DNA from 3 places in the Delftia sp. S65 genome. Region 2 is predicted to be linked to each of the others. Evidence: predicted binding sites of a transcription regulator. Region 2 holds the regulator's gene; each other region holds the start of a gene.

Region 1 (5,116 bases), on a different contig from region 2:
CCCCGTTGACTGCTTGGGGTCCGAGAACCGCAGGTAGCTATAGACAAGACCTTTAGAAGTTTTTCCCATGAATGAAACTGCTGTCAAAGTGGATCGGCTGCCCCGTATAGGTATGGTATCCCTCGGGTGCCCCAAGGCACTCACGGACTCCGAACTCATCCTTACCCAGCTCAGCGCCGAGGGCTACCAGACCTCCAAGACCTTCGAGGGCGCTGACCTGGTGATCGTCAACACCTGCGGCTTCATCGATGACGCCGTGCGCGAGAGCCTGGACACCATTGGCGAGGCGCTGGCCGAGAACGGCAAGGTCATCGTCACGGGCTGCCTGGGTGCCAAGGCGGGCAAGGATGGCGGCAACCTGATCCAGGAAGTGCATCCCAGCGTGCTGGCCGTGACCGGTCCGCACGCCACGCAGGAGGTGATGAATGCCGTCCACACCCATCTGCCCAAGCCGCACGATCCCTTCATCGACCTGGTGCCGGGCGCCTTTGGTGAGGCGGGCATCAAGCTCACGCCCAGGCACTACGCCTACCTGAAGATTTCCGAGGGCTGCAACCACCGCTGCACCTTCTGCATCATCCCTTCCATGCGCGGCGACCTGGTTTCGCGTCCGGTGGGCGATGTGCTCAAGGAGGCGCGTGCGCTGTTCGAGGGCGGCGTCAAGGAACTGCTGGTGATCAGCCAGGACACCTCGGCCTATGGCGTGGACGTGAAGTACCGCACGGGCTTCTGGGACGGAAAACCGGTCAAGACGCGCATGCTCGAACTGGTGCAGACGCTGGCCGAGATCGCCGAGCCCTATGGCGCCTGGGTGCGCCTGCACTATGTCTACCCGTACCCCAGCGTGGACGAGATCATTCCGTTCATGGCCACGGGCCGCGTGCTGCCCTATCTGGACGTGCCTTTCCAGCACAGCCATCCCGATGTCTTGAAGCGCATGAAGCGCCCCGCCAACGGCGAGAGGAACCTGGAGCGCCTGCAGCGCTGGCGTGAGATCTGCCCGGATCTGGTGATCCGCTCCACCTTCATCGCGGGCTTCCCCGGCGAGACGGAGCAGGAGTTCGAGCACCTGCTGCAGTTCCTGCGCGAGGCGCAGATCGACCGCGCGGGCTGCTTTGCCTACAGCCCGGTCGAAGGCGCTGCCGCCAACGAGATTCCCGGCATGCTGCCCCTGGAAGTGCGTGAGGAGCGCCGTGCGCGCTTCATGGCCGTGGCTGAAGAGGTTTCCACTGCGCGCCTGCAAAAGCGCGTGGGCCAGACCATGCAGGTGCTGGTGGACAAGTCCGTGGGCCTGGGCAAGAAGGGTGGCGTGGGCCGCAGCTATGCCGATGCGCCCGAGATCGATGGCCTGGTGCACCTGCTGCCGCCCGAGAAGGCCAGCAAGACCTACAAGGTGGGCGACTTCGTGAAGGCGCGCATCGTGGGCACGCAGGGCCACGACCTGGTGGGCCAGCCCGTGTAAGGCCTGCGTTCGCATCCCTGAAAAGCGGGCAAGGTTTTCCTTGCCCGCTTTTTTTGTCCTTGATGGTCCAAGGCCTGATTTTGATCAAGGGGTTCAGGTCGCTTCGCTGAAATGCTGTACCTACTTTGACGCAAAGAAAGGATGGCGCGAATGAACAGGACCATGAAGGCCGCCGTGGTGCGGGAGTTTGGCAAGCCGCTCACCATCGAGGAAGTCCCGGTGCCCAGGCCCGATCCCGGCCATGTGCTGGTGAAGATCGAGGCCTGCGGCGTCTGCCATACCGACCTGCATGCGGCTCAGGGCGACTGGCCCGTCAAGCCCAATCCGCCTTTCATCCCAGGCCATGAAGGCGTGGGCTATGTGGCCGCCGTGGGTGCAGGCGTCACCCATGTGAAGGAGGGCGACCGCGTCGGCATTCCCTGGCTGTACACGGCCTGCGGCCATTGCGAGCATTGCCTGGGCGGCTGGGAGACGCTGTGCGAGCAGCAAAAGAACACCGGCTACTCCGTCAACGGCGGCTTTGCGCAGTACGCGCTGGCCGATGCCAACTTCGTGGGCCTGCTGCCCGGCAGCGTGGACCTGATCGAGATCGCTCCCGTGCTGTGCGCGGGCGTCACCGTCTACAAGGGCCTGAAGGTCACCGACACCAAACCCGGCAACTGGGTGGTGATCTCGGGCATCGGCGGCCTGGGCCACATGGCCGTGCAATATGCCAAGGCCATGGGCCTGAACGTGGCGGCGGTGGATGTGGATGACGACAAGCTGGCGCTGGCCAGGCGCCTGGGCGCACAGGTCACGGTCAACGCCATGACCACGGACCCTGCGGCCTACCTGAAAAAGGAGATCGGCGGCGCACACGGCGCCCTGGTGACGGCGGTATCGCCCAAGGCCTTCGAGCAGGCGCTGGGCATGGTGCGGCGCGGCGGCACGGTGTCGCTCAACGGCCTGCCGCCAGGCAGCTTTCCGCTGCCCATCTTCAACATGGTGCTCAGCGGCGTGACGGTGCGCGGCTCCATCGTGGGCACGCGGCTGGACCTGCAGGAGTCGCTGGACTTCGCGGCCATGGGCAAGGTCAAGGCCACCGTGTCCACCGACCGGCTGGAGAACATCAACGACATCTTCGCGCGCATGCATGAAGGCAAGATCGAAGGGCGCGTGGTGCTGGACCTGAACGCCTGACGCCTTGCCCACCCCAAAAAAACAGGCTTCCCTCGGGAAGCCTGTTTTGCATGGCGCACGCCTTACACCTAAACCATGCGGCGGATGGGGCGCTTCTTCCAGACCAGCTTGTAGTAGGCGGTCTGAAGGCACAGCGTCAGGGTGTAGGACAGCGGAAGCGCCATCCAGATCCCCATCAGCCCGAAGCTGCGGCTCAGCCACCAGGCCATGGGCAGCTCCAGCACGGCGAGCACCGTGATGGTGATGGCCGTGGGAATGACCACATCGCCGCTGGCACGCATGATGGACGACAGGGCAATGAAGCAGCCCAGCAGCAGGCCGCTCCACAGCACGATGTACAGCAGCTCGATGGCCAGCACCAGCACCTGCTCGTCGGTGATGAACATGCCCAGCAGCGGCCGTGCGAACAGGCTGCCGATCAGGGCCAGGGCGGCGCCCAATGCCAGGTTCATGCGGATGGCCGTGGCCGTGATGGCTCCCAGGCGCTCGCTGCGGCCCGCGCCGATGGCCTGGGCTCCGAGGATGGAGGCCGTGATGGCGACCGAGATCACGGGAAACTGCGCAAACGAGTTGATCTGGTTGACCGCGCCATAGGCGGCCGTGGCGCTGGAGCCGAAGCCGTTGACCAGCGACACGACGACCAGCCCGGCCATGGACGAGGCAATCATCTGCACGCCCGTGGGAATGCCCACGCGCAGGATGCTCTTGAGCAGGGTCCGGTCAATGCGCATCGCCTTCCACAGCGCGGCATTGGGCGCCAGCGGGCTGCCGATGCGGCGCAGCCGCCAGCCCAGCCAGGCCAGCGCCAGGGTGAAGCCCAGGATCATGGACACGCCCGCGCTGGCCACGCCCAGGCGCGGCAGGCCGGCCCAGCCCGCGATCAGCGCCGGGGTGCAGGCCAGGCCCGTGCCCGTGGAGATCAGCAGGGCCAGCATGGGCGAGACCGTGTCGCCCACGCCGCGCAGCAGCGAGGTGGCCAGCAGGAACACGAACAGCCCCGGCATGCCCAGCAGCACGATGCGCGAGTACAGCGTGGCCTGCTCCATGATGTCGGGCGGCGTGCCCAGCAACCGCATCAGCGGCTCGGTGAACAGCCCGCCGAACAGGGCCACGATGGCGCCAAACAGCAGTCCTATGCACATGGCTGTGCCCGCAATCGCGCGCAGCTTGTCATGCATGCGCGCGCCGTAGGCCTGGCCGATCAGCACCGAGGAGCCCGCGCCCAGGCCGATCACGAAGGCGATGAAGAGGAACATCACCGGAAAAAAGGCCGCGACGGCGGCCAGCGCCTGCACGCCCAGCATCTGGCCGATGAAGACGCTGTTGATGGTGCCCGACAGCGATTGCAGGATGTTGGCCAGCACCATGGGGCCCAGGAACACCAGAAAGGTGCGCCACAACGGCTGGCTGCCGGTAATGGGCGGCCCGCCGGGGCTGGATGCGGCAGGCGCGGCGGCCTGGGGCAGGGGTTCGGTTGGTTTCGTCATGTTGTGTCTGGTAATGCGACGAGAAAAGCAGTGAGGTCGGGCCGGGTCAGGTCTTCAGTCCTGGGCTGGCGCCGCAGGTGAGTCCGCCCACACGGGGCCGCCCAGTTGCTGCAGATAGCTTCGCACATCCTCGGGCCAGGTGGCGGTGTGCTGTGCAAAGGCTTCGGCCTGGCGTGCAAACAGGGCGCGGCTGGCGTCCTCGAAATGGGGCAGGTCGCCCGCCATCTCGCTCATGAAGCGGTAGACGGCTTCGGTGGCGGCGCGCACGGCATCCTGTGCGGCGTGCTTGCCGCGCGCCTCCTCGATCAGCCTGCGCAGTGCGCCGGAGGCGCCGCCGGGCTGGCGGTTGAGCCATTCCCAGTGGCGCGGCAGCAAGGTCACCTCGCGCGCCACCACGCCCAGCTTGGGGCGGCCCACGCTGCGGGGCGCGGCGGCTTCGGCGGGGGCAGGCGCTGAGGCCAGCTCGCTGCGCCAGTCCAGGTCCAGCCGCATGCCGCTGTGGTCGTCGAACACCCACAGCGGCGGTGCGGATCCGCTGCCGTGGGCCTGTTGTTCATGGCTTTGCAGGAACTGCAGGACGGCCGGCCTGCCGGCCTGCAGCAGCCGGCTGTGGCCCTGGAAGATGGTGTAGCTGGGGGCAAGCTCGGCAGCCGCTGCGCTGGATTTGGTAGTCATGGCGCAGATATTAGCCGGGTAAAAATATCAAGTCAATTAAACCCGGGTTAAATTTTGTTGATCGTCCGGCATGCCGCCAAAGAAAAAGCCCCTGGCAGAGACTGCCAGGGGCTTCGCAGAGGGAACTGCAAGCGTTGTTTAGACGCGCTTGCGGTACTCGCCCGTGCGGGTGTCGATTTCGATCTTGTCGCCCTGGCTCACGAACAGGGGCACGGGCACTTCGAAGCCGGTGGCAATCTTGGCAGGCTTGAGCACCTTGCCCGATGTGTCGCCCTTGACGGCGGGTTCGGTCCAGGTGATTTCGCGTTCCACG
Region 2 (5,116 bases):
TACGACACGGGCCGGGGCGAGCCGCGTGCACCGCGCACCAAGAAGGTGGACTACAAGGCCCAGGGCCTGGGCGACTGCATCGACTGCAAGATGTGCGTGCAGGTCTGCCCCGTGGGCATCGACATCCGCAACGGCCTGCAATACGAATGCATTGGCTGCGGCCTGTGCATAGACGCCTGCAATTCCATCATGGACAAGATGGAGTACCCGCGCGGCCTGATCCGCCTGACCACGCAGAACGCCATGGCCGGCCTGTGGCGGCGTGCCCAGGTGTTGCGCCGCATCTTCCGTCCGCGCGTGCTGATCTACTCGGCCGTGCTGATCGGCTTGAGCGTGGCCATGATCGTGAGCCTGGCGTTGCGCCAGTCGGTCAAGGTGGACGTGATCCGCGACCGCGCCTCGCTGTCGCGCATCGTGGCGGGCGGCAAGCTGGAGAATGTCTACCGCCTGCAGATCATGAATGCCACCGAGCAGGCCCAGCGCTACCGCATCAGCGCCCATGGCCTCGATGGGCTGGAGCTGGCGTCCGAGCAGGAAGTCGAGGTCGGCCCGGCCGAGACGCGCGGCATTGCGGCGCGACTGCAGATTCCCTACGGTTCGGCCGAGCCGGGCTCGCACACCGTATTCTTCGATATCGATGCCGTGCATTCAGGCGCGGGACGCGCGTCCGAAAAGGCCGTCTTCCTGGTGCCCCGGTGATGTTCCTGGCAGGCGCGGCACGGTCCGCGCCTGCCGCCTGAAAGAAAGAGGTTTCCCATGTCTTCCAGTCCCGCAGTTTCCGCGCCCGCGCAGGCTCCCTCGCACCCCGACGCCGGCAAGCCCTGGTGGAGGTTCGGCCATGTCTGGCTGGTGGTGGCCGGCCCGGCGGCCGTGGTGGTCGCTGCCGTGATCACGGCCATCATCGCCATCAATGGCGCCGATCCCGTGATCGACCCCGACTACTACCGCAACGGCATCACGATCAACGAGCGTGCCGATGGCGTGCGCGAAGTGCCCAAGAGCATGGCGCCCGCCGTCACCGGCCGCAACCATGCGGCTACGCCCGCGCACGATCACCCCACGGACCGCTGATCGCCGTGCACCCCTGCAAGAGGCCGCAGTCGCGGCCTTTTTGCATGGCGGATCGCATCTCCGGCATGCGCGACGGGTGAGGGTTTCCTACAGGCGTGCAGGGCGCTGCGGGGCTTGGCGCCATGCGTTGGCGCGGCGCACAATGAAGGCGACCCCTCGACAGCACAAGGAGATCGCTGATGTTGGCCCAACGCTGGATGTGGATTGCCTGGCCTGCCTTTCTGGCAGCCGCCGTGATGGAGATGCTGGTTTTTGCCTTTGTGGACCCGCTGGAGCTGCATTGGCTCGGCGACCTGGGCTGGTCGCGCCAGGGCATCTACACGCTGGCCTTCTTCGCCTTCTGGGGCGTGACCATGCTCTCCAGCCTGATGACCACCATGCTGGGCTGCTCGGCCCGCGATCTCAATGACGGCGTGGTCTCCGAGCCCGACCCGGACCTGGCCATGCAGGGGCTGGGGCGGGACTGAGCGAGAGCCCGCCGCAATGAACAAGGCCCGCTGTCGCGGGCCTTGTTCATTGGCGGATGAATGCTTGCCGCCCTTGCAGCCTCACTGGCACTGCTGGCTGTTGACGATGCGCTTGAGCGCCTCCGTGTCCAGGATGCGCAGATGGCGCTGGCGCACCTCGATGATGTTGTCGTCCGCGAACTTGGAGAAGGTGCGGCTCACCGTCTCCAGCTTCAGGCCCAGGTAGCTGCCGATTTCCTCGCGCGTCATGCGCAGCACCAGTTCGGACTTGGAAAAGCCCCGTGCATGCAGGCGCTGCACGAGGTTGAGCACGAAGGCGGCCAGGCGCTCTTCGGCGCGCATGCTGCCCAGCAGCAGCATCACGCCGTGCTCGCGCACGATCTCGCGGCTCATGACCTTGTGCACATGGTTTTGCAGGGCCGTGACCTCGCGCGACAGGTCTTCCAGCTTGTCGAAGGGCATGACGCAGACTTCGGCGTCTTCCAGCGCGACGGCATCGCAGGTGTGGTGGTCGTTGACGATGCCGTCCAGGCCGATGATCTCGCCGGCCATCTGAAAGCCTGTGACCTGGTCGCGTCCGTCCTCGGTGGCCACGCAGGTCTTGAAGAAGCCGGTGCGGATGGCGTACAGCGAGGTGAATGTCTCGCCGTTGCGAAACAGCAGGCCTCCGCGCTTGACCTTGCGGCGCGTGGCCACGATGTCGTCGATGCGCTGCATCTGCTCGGCATCCAGGCCCATGGGCATGCACAGTTCGCGCAGGTTGCAGTTGGAGCAGGAGGCTTTGATGGTCTGAAGGTTCATGGAGTGATAAACATCAGCGGCACACAGCGTGCCGGCGGTGACCTCGTGGATTGCGATGAGTTGGATCAAATTGTCGCAGCAGTCCCTCAAACAACTCTTGATATGAGTCAAGGACATGACCGATGTGCTGCGGCACAGTCGAGGTATTAGAGGAAAAAACCCATGACCGCTGTCACCCCAGAGCTGCTGCGTCGCTTTGACGTACCGGGGCCCCGATACACCTCGTTCCCTACCGCCGACCGCTTTGTCGAGGCCTTTGGTGCAGAGGACTATATCCTGGCGCTGCAACAACGCAAATCGAGTACCGCAGCGCGTGCCATGCCTTTGTCGCTGTATGTGCACGTGCCCTTTTGCGAGTCGCTTTGCTATTACTGCGCCTGCAACAAGATCGTGACGCGCCACCACGATCGCGCCGCCGTCTACCTGGACTACCTGGCGCGCGAGATGGCCTTGCACACGGCCCATTGCGGCAAGGGCCAGACCGTCAGCCAGCTGCACCTGGGCGGCGGCACGCCCACCTTCTTCTCCGACGACGAGCTGCGCACGCTGATGGGCCTGTTGCGCGAGCATTTCAAGCTGGAGCCGGGTGGCGAGTACTCCATCGAGGTCGATCCGCGCACCGTCAGCGTCGAGCGCCTGGCCGTGCTCAAGGAGCTGGGCTTCAATCGCCTGAGCTTCGGCGTGCAGGACTTCGACGAGCAGGTGCAGATCGCCGTGCACCGCGTGCAGCCGGCCGAGCAGGTGTTCGAGCTGGTGGCGGCCGCGCGGCAGCTGGGCTTTGCCTCCATCAACGTGGACCTGATCTACGGCCTGCCCAAGCAGACGCCCGAATCCTTCGAGCGCACGCTGGCCCAGGTCAACGCGCTGCGGCCCGACCGCATCGCGCTCTATGCCTATGCCCACCTGCCCGAGCGCTTCAAGCCGCAGCGGCGCATTGCGGCCGAGGATCTGCCCCAGGGGGCCGACAAGCTGGCCATGCTGTCGCGTTCCATCGCCGCGTTCATGGACGGTGGCTATGTCTATGTGGGCATGGACCACTTCGCCCTGCCGGAGGACTCGCTGGCCGTGGCCAAGCGCCAGGGCCGGCTGCACCGCAACTTCCAGGGCTACAGCACCCAGCCCGACTGCGACCTGATTGCGCTGGGCGTTTCGGCCATCGGCAAGGTGGGTGCCAGCTACAGCCAGAACGCCAAGACGCTGGAGGAGTACTACGACGCCATCGACGCCAGCCACCTGCCCGTGGTGCGGGGCCTGGCGCTGTCGCGCGACGACCTGGTGCGCCGCGCCGTCATCATGGCCATCATGTGCCAGGGCGCCGTGCTGTTCGAGCCCATGGAGCAGGCCTGGCTGCTGGGCTTTCGCGAGTACTTCGCGCCCGAGATGGCGGCCCTGGAGGACCTGCAGGCCAAGGGCCTGGTGCAGATCAGCGACGAGGGCTTCCAGGTCACTCCCATGGGCTGGTACTTCGTGCGCGGCGTGGCCATGCTGTTTGACCGATATCTGCAGGCGGACAAGAACCGGGCGCGGTTTTCGAGGATCATCTAGGCCCCATGCTGTTGTCGCTGCTCTGGACCGCTTTGATCATGGGGCTCGTCGGCGGGCCCCATTGCCTTGCCATGTGCGCTGCGCCCTGCGGCGTGGTCACGGGCGGGGCGGGGCAGGGCGGCGGCTCGCAGGTGGTGGCCGTGCATGGATTGCAAAGCCGACTGTGGCTGCGCACGGCGCTGTTCCACGGCGGCCGTCTGGCCGGTTATGCCAGCCTGGGCGCTGCCTCGGCCCTGGCCATGGAGAGCCTGTCCTGGCTCACCAGCCAGACCACGGCGCTGCAGCCGTTCTGGATGCTGACCCATGTCGCCGTGATGGCCTGGGGCCTGGCCATGATGGTGCAGGCCCGCCAGCCCGCCTGGCTGGAGTCAGCCGGCCGCGCCGCCTGGCGGCGCGTGCAGCCCTGGGTGTCGGCGCCGGGCGGCACGCTGGCGGCAGGCTATGCCTGGGCGCTCATGCCTTGCGGACTGCTGTATTCGGCCGTGCTGGTCGCCGCGCTCAGCGGCGGCCCGCTGCAGGGCGCGCTGGCCATGGCGGCCTTTGGCGTGGGCAGCGGCCTGTGGCTGGTGGCCGGCCCCTGGCTGTGGCGGCTGGGCCGGCAGCGCCTGAACGGCCTGCGCGCCGAATGGGGCACGCGCCTGGCCGGCCTGATGCTGGTGGGCGTGGCCGTCTGGGCGCTGTGGATGGACCTGATCTACAAGCCCAGCCTCTGGTGCCGTTGAGCAACAGCTGAGGCCAGACTTGGCACCTGGGGTCGCGGATTGGCTGCGAGGCCCTCAGAACTGGAGATAATGCCCGAATCATCGGCTTACATATTGCCGATTCCTTCAGCCTCGGGGCCGTTGCCGCGCGTGAACCATTCCGTCCTCATCGATATCCGAGACCTCCGTCCGGGCATGTTTGTCCAGCTCGATGTTGGGTGGCTGAACCATCCCTTTCCGGTCAGCAGCTTCAAGATCACCTCCAGCGCACAGATCCAGACCCTGAAATCCCTGGGCCTGGAGGTGGTGCGCTGTGTCCCGCACAAAAGCGACACCTGGCCCGCCGAGGTGCGCACCCCGCCGCCGCAGGAGCTGCCGCCCGTCGTGGTGGCCCCCGAGCCTGCACCCACCGAACCTGCTCCAGCACCGCTGCTGCTGTCCGTGCCCGACTGGCGCGGCCGGCTGGAGGATTGCAATGCGCGCTTTCAGAAGGTGGAGCGCGGCTATGTGGCCATAGAGACCACCATTGCC
Region 3 (5,116 bases), on a different contig from region 2:
CACAAGGCCATCACGGTCAACGGCCAATCCGTCAACATCCCTTCCTACATGGTGAAGGTGGGTGACGTGGTCGCCGTGCGTGAAAAGTCCAAGAAGCAGGCTCGTATCGTCGAAGCCCTGCAACTGGCTGGTCAAGTCGGTTTCCCCGCATGGGTGGAAGTGTCTGCCGACAAGGCTGAAGGCACGTTCAAGAAGTCGCCTGACCGCGACGAGTTCGGTGCAGACATCAACGAATCCCTGATCGTTGAGTTGTACTCGCGTTAATTCCGCGCAGCGACATTTCTGTAAAACCGTCCCCCAGCCGCGAGGCATCGCGCTGGGGTGCTTCACCAGCCTTACCGGTGTAACGAGCCGGGGGTATTGAGAGGAAGTCTGCATGCAAACCAATTTGCTGAAGCCCAAGACGATCAATGTCGAGCAGCTTGGCCACAATCGCGCCAAAGTTGTTCTGGAGCCGTTTGAGCGTGGCTACGGCCATACGCTGGGCAACGCCCTGCGCCGTGTCCTGCTCTCGTCCATGGTGGGTTACGCAGCGACGGAAGTGACGATTGCTGGTGTGTTGCACGAGTACTCGTCCATCGACGGTGTCCAGGAAGATGTGGTCAACATCCTGCTGAACCTCAAGGGTGTGGTGTTCAAGCTGCACAACCGCGATGAGGTCACGCTCTCGCTGCGCAAGGATGGCGAAGGCGTCGTGACGGCGCGCGACATCCAGACGCCCCACGACGTGGAAATCATCAACCCTGATCATGTCATCGCCAACCTGTCGCAAGGCGGCAAGCTGGACATGCAGATCAAGGTGGAGAAGGGCCGTGGCTATGTGCCCGGCAACGTGCGCCGCTATGGCGACGAGTCCACGAAGTCGATCGGCCGCATTGTGCTGGACGCTTCGTTCTCGCCCGTCAAGCGCGTGAGCTACGCCGTCGAATCGGCCCGCGTTGAACAACGCACCGACCTCGACAAGCTGGTGGTGGAGATCGAAACCAATGGTGCGATCACTGCCGAGGACGCCGTGCGCGCATCCGCCAAGATCCTGGTGGAACAGCTCGCCGTGTTCGCTCAGCTGGACGGCGGTGATATCGCCAGCGTCTTCGATGCTCCGGCCGGTGGCCGTGGTGCCGCAACTGCCTTTGATCCCATCTTGCTGCGTCCCGTGGACGAGCTGGAACTCACCGTGCGTTCGGCCAACTGCCTCAAGGCAGAGAACATCTACTACATCGGCGACCTGATCCAGCGTACCGAAAACGAGCTGCTCAAGACCCCCAACCTGGGTCGCAAGTCGCTCAACGAGATCAAGGAAGTCCTGGCTTCCCGCGGTCTGACGCTGGGCATGAAGCTCGAGAACTGGCCGCCTGCTGGCCTGGAAAAGCGCTAAGCACTATAATTGCAGGCTCTCCTTTTTGGAGAGCCTCAGTGCCTCGGGCAGTACCTGATACGGCTGCACGAATTAATCAACAACTTGCGCAAATTCGGTTGAGGCAAGCTGCAGATCCGGTAACGGGTCCAGGCTTGCATCCTTGTTTGCGCAAGCCCTAATTACATATTTTAGGAATAAAGCACCATGCGTCACGGTCACGGCCTCCGCAAACTCAATCGCACCTCTTCGCACCGCCTGGCGATGCTGAAGAACATGATGAATTCGCTCATCGAGCACGAAGCCATCAAGACCACCGTTCCCAAGGCCAAGGAACTGCGCCGCGTGATCGAGCCCATGATCACCCTGGCCAAGGTCGATACCGTTGCCAACCGCCGCCTGGCATTCGACCGCCTGCGCGACCGCGACAGCGTGACCAAGCTCTTCAACGAGCTGGGCCCCCGCTTCGCAAAGCGTCCTGGTGGCTACACCCGTATCCTGAAGATGGGCTTCCGCGTGGGCGACAACGCCCCCATGGCCTTCGTGGAACTGGTCGAGCGCGCTGAAGAAGGCGCCGCCGAAGCCAAGGCAGCTGAATAATCTGCTATAATTTTGGAATACCGCGCGATGGAGCAGTCTGGTAGCTCGTTGGGCTCATAACCCAAAGGTCGGAGGTTCAAATCCTTCTCGCGCAACCAAATTGAAAAGGGCTACGACACTGTCGTAGCCCTTTTTTCATGCCCTCGCGCCAGGGCAAAGGCCAGGCGGACAGCCCGGCATCAGCCGCCCAGCTGGTTGCCGATGCGCTGGCCCAGCCGCAGGCGCACGCGGTGGGCGATTTCCTGGGCGACCTCGGGGCTGAGCACTTCGCTGATGTGCAGCAGCTCGGTGTAGTGCATGTACAGAAGGCCGCGCAGGGTCTTGAATGCGGCCTCGTGCTCGGCGCCGCAGACGCTGGCGTCATTGGCCAGCACGCGCTCCACCACACCGGCCTGCAGCAGCGGGATCTTGCATATGACGGCGTGGCGGGCGATCTCCAGGTCGATCTCCTGGAGCCGGCATTCCCATTCCTCGGGCAAGAATCGGTTGGCTGGCATGTCGGCTTTTCTCCTTTTTTCACTGCATGGGTACACCGGGGCGAAAGGCACCCGGTCTGGGGATGCTGTCATGTGAGCGGGGCTCGGTGGCCTGGGTCGCCAGGTTTACTGGCCCGGCCTTGATGCCTGTCAAACTTCGGTGGCGCAGGCGCCCGCTGGAAGCTGGGCTCATGCTGCACTGCATCATGATGTCAGTCATGCGGCGCGGCCGCCAGTGCCCGTGCAGGCTGGTGGGCTTTTGCTCCCGGCAGGCCATGCGCTCTCGGCGCCGCTCCGGCAACGCAAAGGATCCACATGCTCGAGAAGATCGTCTCGCTGTTCCGCTATTTCAAGGCGGCCGTGCCGTTCCGGCTGGTGCCGGCACTGATTGCCACCGCCGTGCTGTTCGGCCTGCTGCTGATGCCCGTGCCCGAGGGGCTGACGCCCAAGGGCTGGCAGCTGGTCGCCATTTTCCTGACCACCATCGTGGCCATCATCCTCAAGGTCATGCCCATCGGCGTGATGGCCTTGATGGCCATCGTCATCGTCTCGCTGTCCCAGGTCACCTCCGGCTCGTCCAAGGGTGCCATCACCGATGCGCTGAGCAGCTTTTCCAGCCCGCTGATCTGGCTGATCGTGGTGGCCATCCTGATCTCGCGCGGCCTCAAGAAGACGGGGCTGGGCAGCCGCATCGGCCTGATGTTCATCGCCCTGCTGGGCAAGCGCACCATCGGCATCGGCTACGGCCTGGCGATCTGCGAGCTGGTGCTGGCTCCGTTCACGCCCAGCAACACGGCGCGTGGCGGCGGCATCGTGCACCCGATCATGAAGTCCATCGCCAATGCCTTCGAGTCGGACCCGGCCAAGGGCACGCAGGGCAAGGTGGGCACCTACCTGGCCCTGGTCAACTACCACGCCAATCCCATCACCTCGGCCATGTTCCTGACCGCCACCGCGCCCAACCCGCTGGTGGTGGATTTCGTGGCCAAGGCGACGGGCCAGGCCCTGCACCTGAGCTGGACCACCTGGGCGCTGTACATGCTGCTGCCGGGCCTGCTGTGCCTGCTGCTGATGCCGCTGGTGATCTACCTGCTGTCGCCGCCCGAGCTCAAGGCCACGCCCAATGCCGTGGAGTACGCCCGCAGCGAGATGGCGCGCATGGGGCCGCTGTCGGGCAAGGAGCGCGTGATGCTGGGCACCTTCGGCCTGATGCTGTTGCTGTGGGCCAACGTGCCGCAGATGCTGTTCGGCCCGGCCTTCGTGCTGGACCCCACCGTGGTCGCCTTCCTGGGCCTGTTCGTGCTGATCATCACGGGCACCATCGACTGGGATGACGTGCTGTCCGAGAAAAGCGCATGGGACACGCTGGTGTGGTTCGGCGCCCTGGTCATGCTGGCCGAGCAGCTCAACAAGCTCGGCGTGGTGTCCTGGTTTGCCGTGGGCATGAAGAACGCCATCGTCGCCAGCGGCCTGGACTGGCTGCCGGTGGCGGCCATCCTTGTGGGCGTGTTCGTGTTCTCGCACTACCTGTTCGCCAGCACCACGGCCCACATCAGCGCGATGATGCTGGCCTTCCTGACCGTGGGTGCGCAGCTGATTCCGGCCGACTATGTCGTGCCCTTCATGCTGATGATGACAGCCGGCTCGGCCATCATGATGACGCTGACCCACTACGCCACCGGCACTTCGCCCATCATCTTCGGCAGCGGCTACGTCACGCTGGGCAACTGGTGGCGGGTGGGGGCGGCCATGTGCGTGATCGAGCTGCTGATCTTTGCCGTGGTCGGCAGTGTCTGGTGGAAGCTGCTGGGCCTGTGGTGAGGGCGGCCGCCCTCAAGCCGTGGTCCGTGGCTCGCCCAGCGACAGCATGAGCCGGTTGGCCCAGTTGAAGAAGGCCGTGCCGTGCAGCACATCGGAGATGGCGGCATCGTCCAGGCCTGCGGTGCGCAGCGCATCGATGTGGGCGGGCTCCAGCGCAGGCGGCGTCTGGGTCAGCGCCACGGCCGCCGTGACGATGGCGTTCCAGCGCGGCCCCAGGTCCGTGCCCGGGCCTTCGTCGAGCAGGCGCTGCACGTCGCCGCCCCTGCGCGAGAAGTGCGTGGCAAAGCGCGCATGGACCGAGGCGCAGTAGATGCAGCCATTGGCGCGCGAGGTGGCCGCAGCGGCCAGCTCGCGCTCGGCACGCGGCAGGCCGGCGTCGGGGTTGTAGAAGATGTCCTTGTCGGTGCGCGTGCGTGCGCCCAGCGTGTCGGGGTCGCGCGCCAGCAGGCGGAAGTAGGGCGACTGCGCGCGTGAGGCATCGACCAGGCCTGCATGGTGGCGTTCGGTCAGCTCGCTTTCTTCCAGTGGCTCAATCCAGGGCAGCCAGTCGAGCTGTTCCTGGGTGAAGACCTGGGGAGCGGCGGAGTTCGTTGAGGTCATGGCTGGGCTTGCAGGGTGGTGGGTTGATGGGCTGCCTGGGGCGCGGGGCGTGCAGCCAGCACGCGCAACCCCGCCACCACGCGGATCTGGAAGGACAGGAAGGACGCCAGCTGGGACAGGATGACGATGTCCGTCTCGCTCCAGCCCGCCTGTTGCAGCGCCTGCAGGGCCCCGGCGCTGGCGTCGCGCGGGTGGTAGGCCAGCAGGTGGGCATGGGCCAGCGCCGCGGCCAGGCGCGGGCCCAGCAGTGCGGCGTGGGCCAGGT

What was found. Region 2 encodes FNR, which switches genes on or off when oxygen is low (the NO sensors DNR and NnrR bind a similar motif). Its sites were predicted from a motif close to TTGATNNNNATCAA; they were not measured.
Region 1: the regulator FNR is predicted to act here: its motif matches at 1,537-1,550, upstream of adhP (alcohol dehydrogenase AdhP).
Region 3: the regulator FNR is predicted to act here: its motif matches at 2,571-2,584, upstream of IAE24_RS10880 (DASS family sodium-coupled anion symporter).

The regions. Positions count from the first base shown of each region.
Region 1 is NZ_JACVUR010000057.1:11,528-16,643, reverse strand. Features, by position in the region: gene IAE24_RS27440 (recombinase family protein) at 1-69, opposite strand, end outside; gene rimO (30S ribosomal protein S12 methylthiotransferase RimO) at 68-1,462, shown strand; gene adhP (alcohol dehydrogenase AdhP) at 1,613-2,641, shown strand; gene IAE24_RS27425 (MATE family efflux transporter) at 2,710-4,128, opposite strand; gene IAE24_RS27420 (DUF2239 family protein) at 4,183-4,803, opposite strand; gene efp (elongation factor P) at 4,942-5,116, opposite strand, start outside.
Region 2 is NZ_JACVUR010000012.1:110,277-115,392, reverse strand. Features, by position in the region: gene ccoG (cytochrome c oxidase accessory protein CcoG) at 1-699, shown strand, start outside; gene IAE24_RS13135 (FixH family protein) at 757-1,071, shown strand; gene IAE24_RS13130 (hypothetical protein) at 1,251-1,538, shown strand; gene fnr (fumarate/nitrate reduction transcriptional regulator Fnr) at 1,620-2,339, opposite strand; gene hemN (oxygen-independent coproporphyrinogen III oxidase) at 2,502-3,884, shown strand; gene IAE24_RS13115 (sulfite exporter TauE/SafE family protein) at 3,890-4,606, shown strand; gene IAE24_RS13110 (HD-GYP domain-containing protein) at 4,676-5,116, shown strand, end outside.
Region 3 is NZ_JACVUR010000009.1:144,365-149,480, reverse strand. Features, by position in the region: gene rpsD (30S ribosomal protein S4) at 1-264, shown strand, start outside; gene IAE24_RS10900 (DNA-directed RNA polymerase subunit alpha) at 377-1,375, shown strand; gene rplQ (50S ribosomal protein L17) at 1,562-1,954, shown strand; tRNA gene IAE24_RS10890 (tRNA-Met) at 1,976-2,052, shown strand; gene IAE24_RS10885 (hypothetical protein) at 2,134-2,451, opposite strand; gene IAE24_RS10880 (DASS family sodium-coupled anion symporter) at 2,746-4,251, shown strand; gene IAE24_RS10875 (alkylhydroperoxidase domain protein) at 4,264-4,851, opposite strand; gene IAE24_RS10870 (CMD domain protein) at 4,848-5,116, opposite strand, start outside.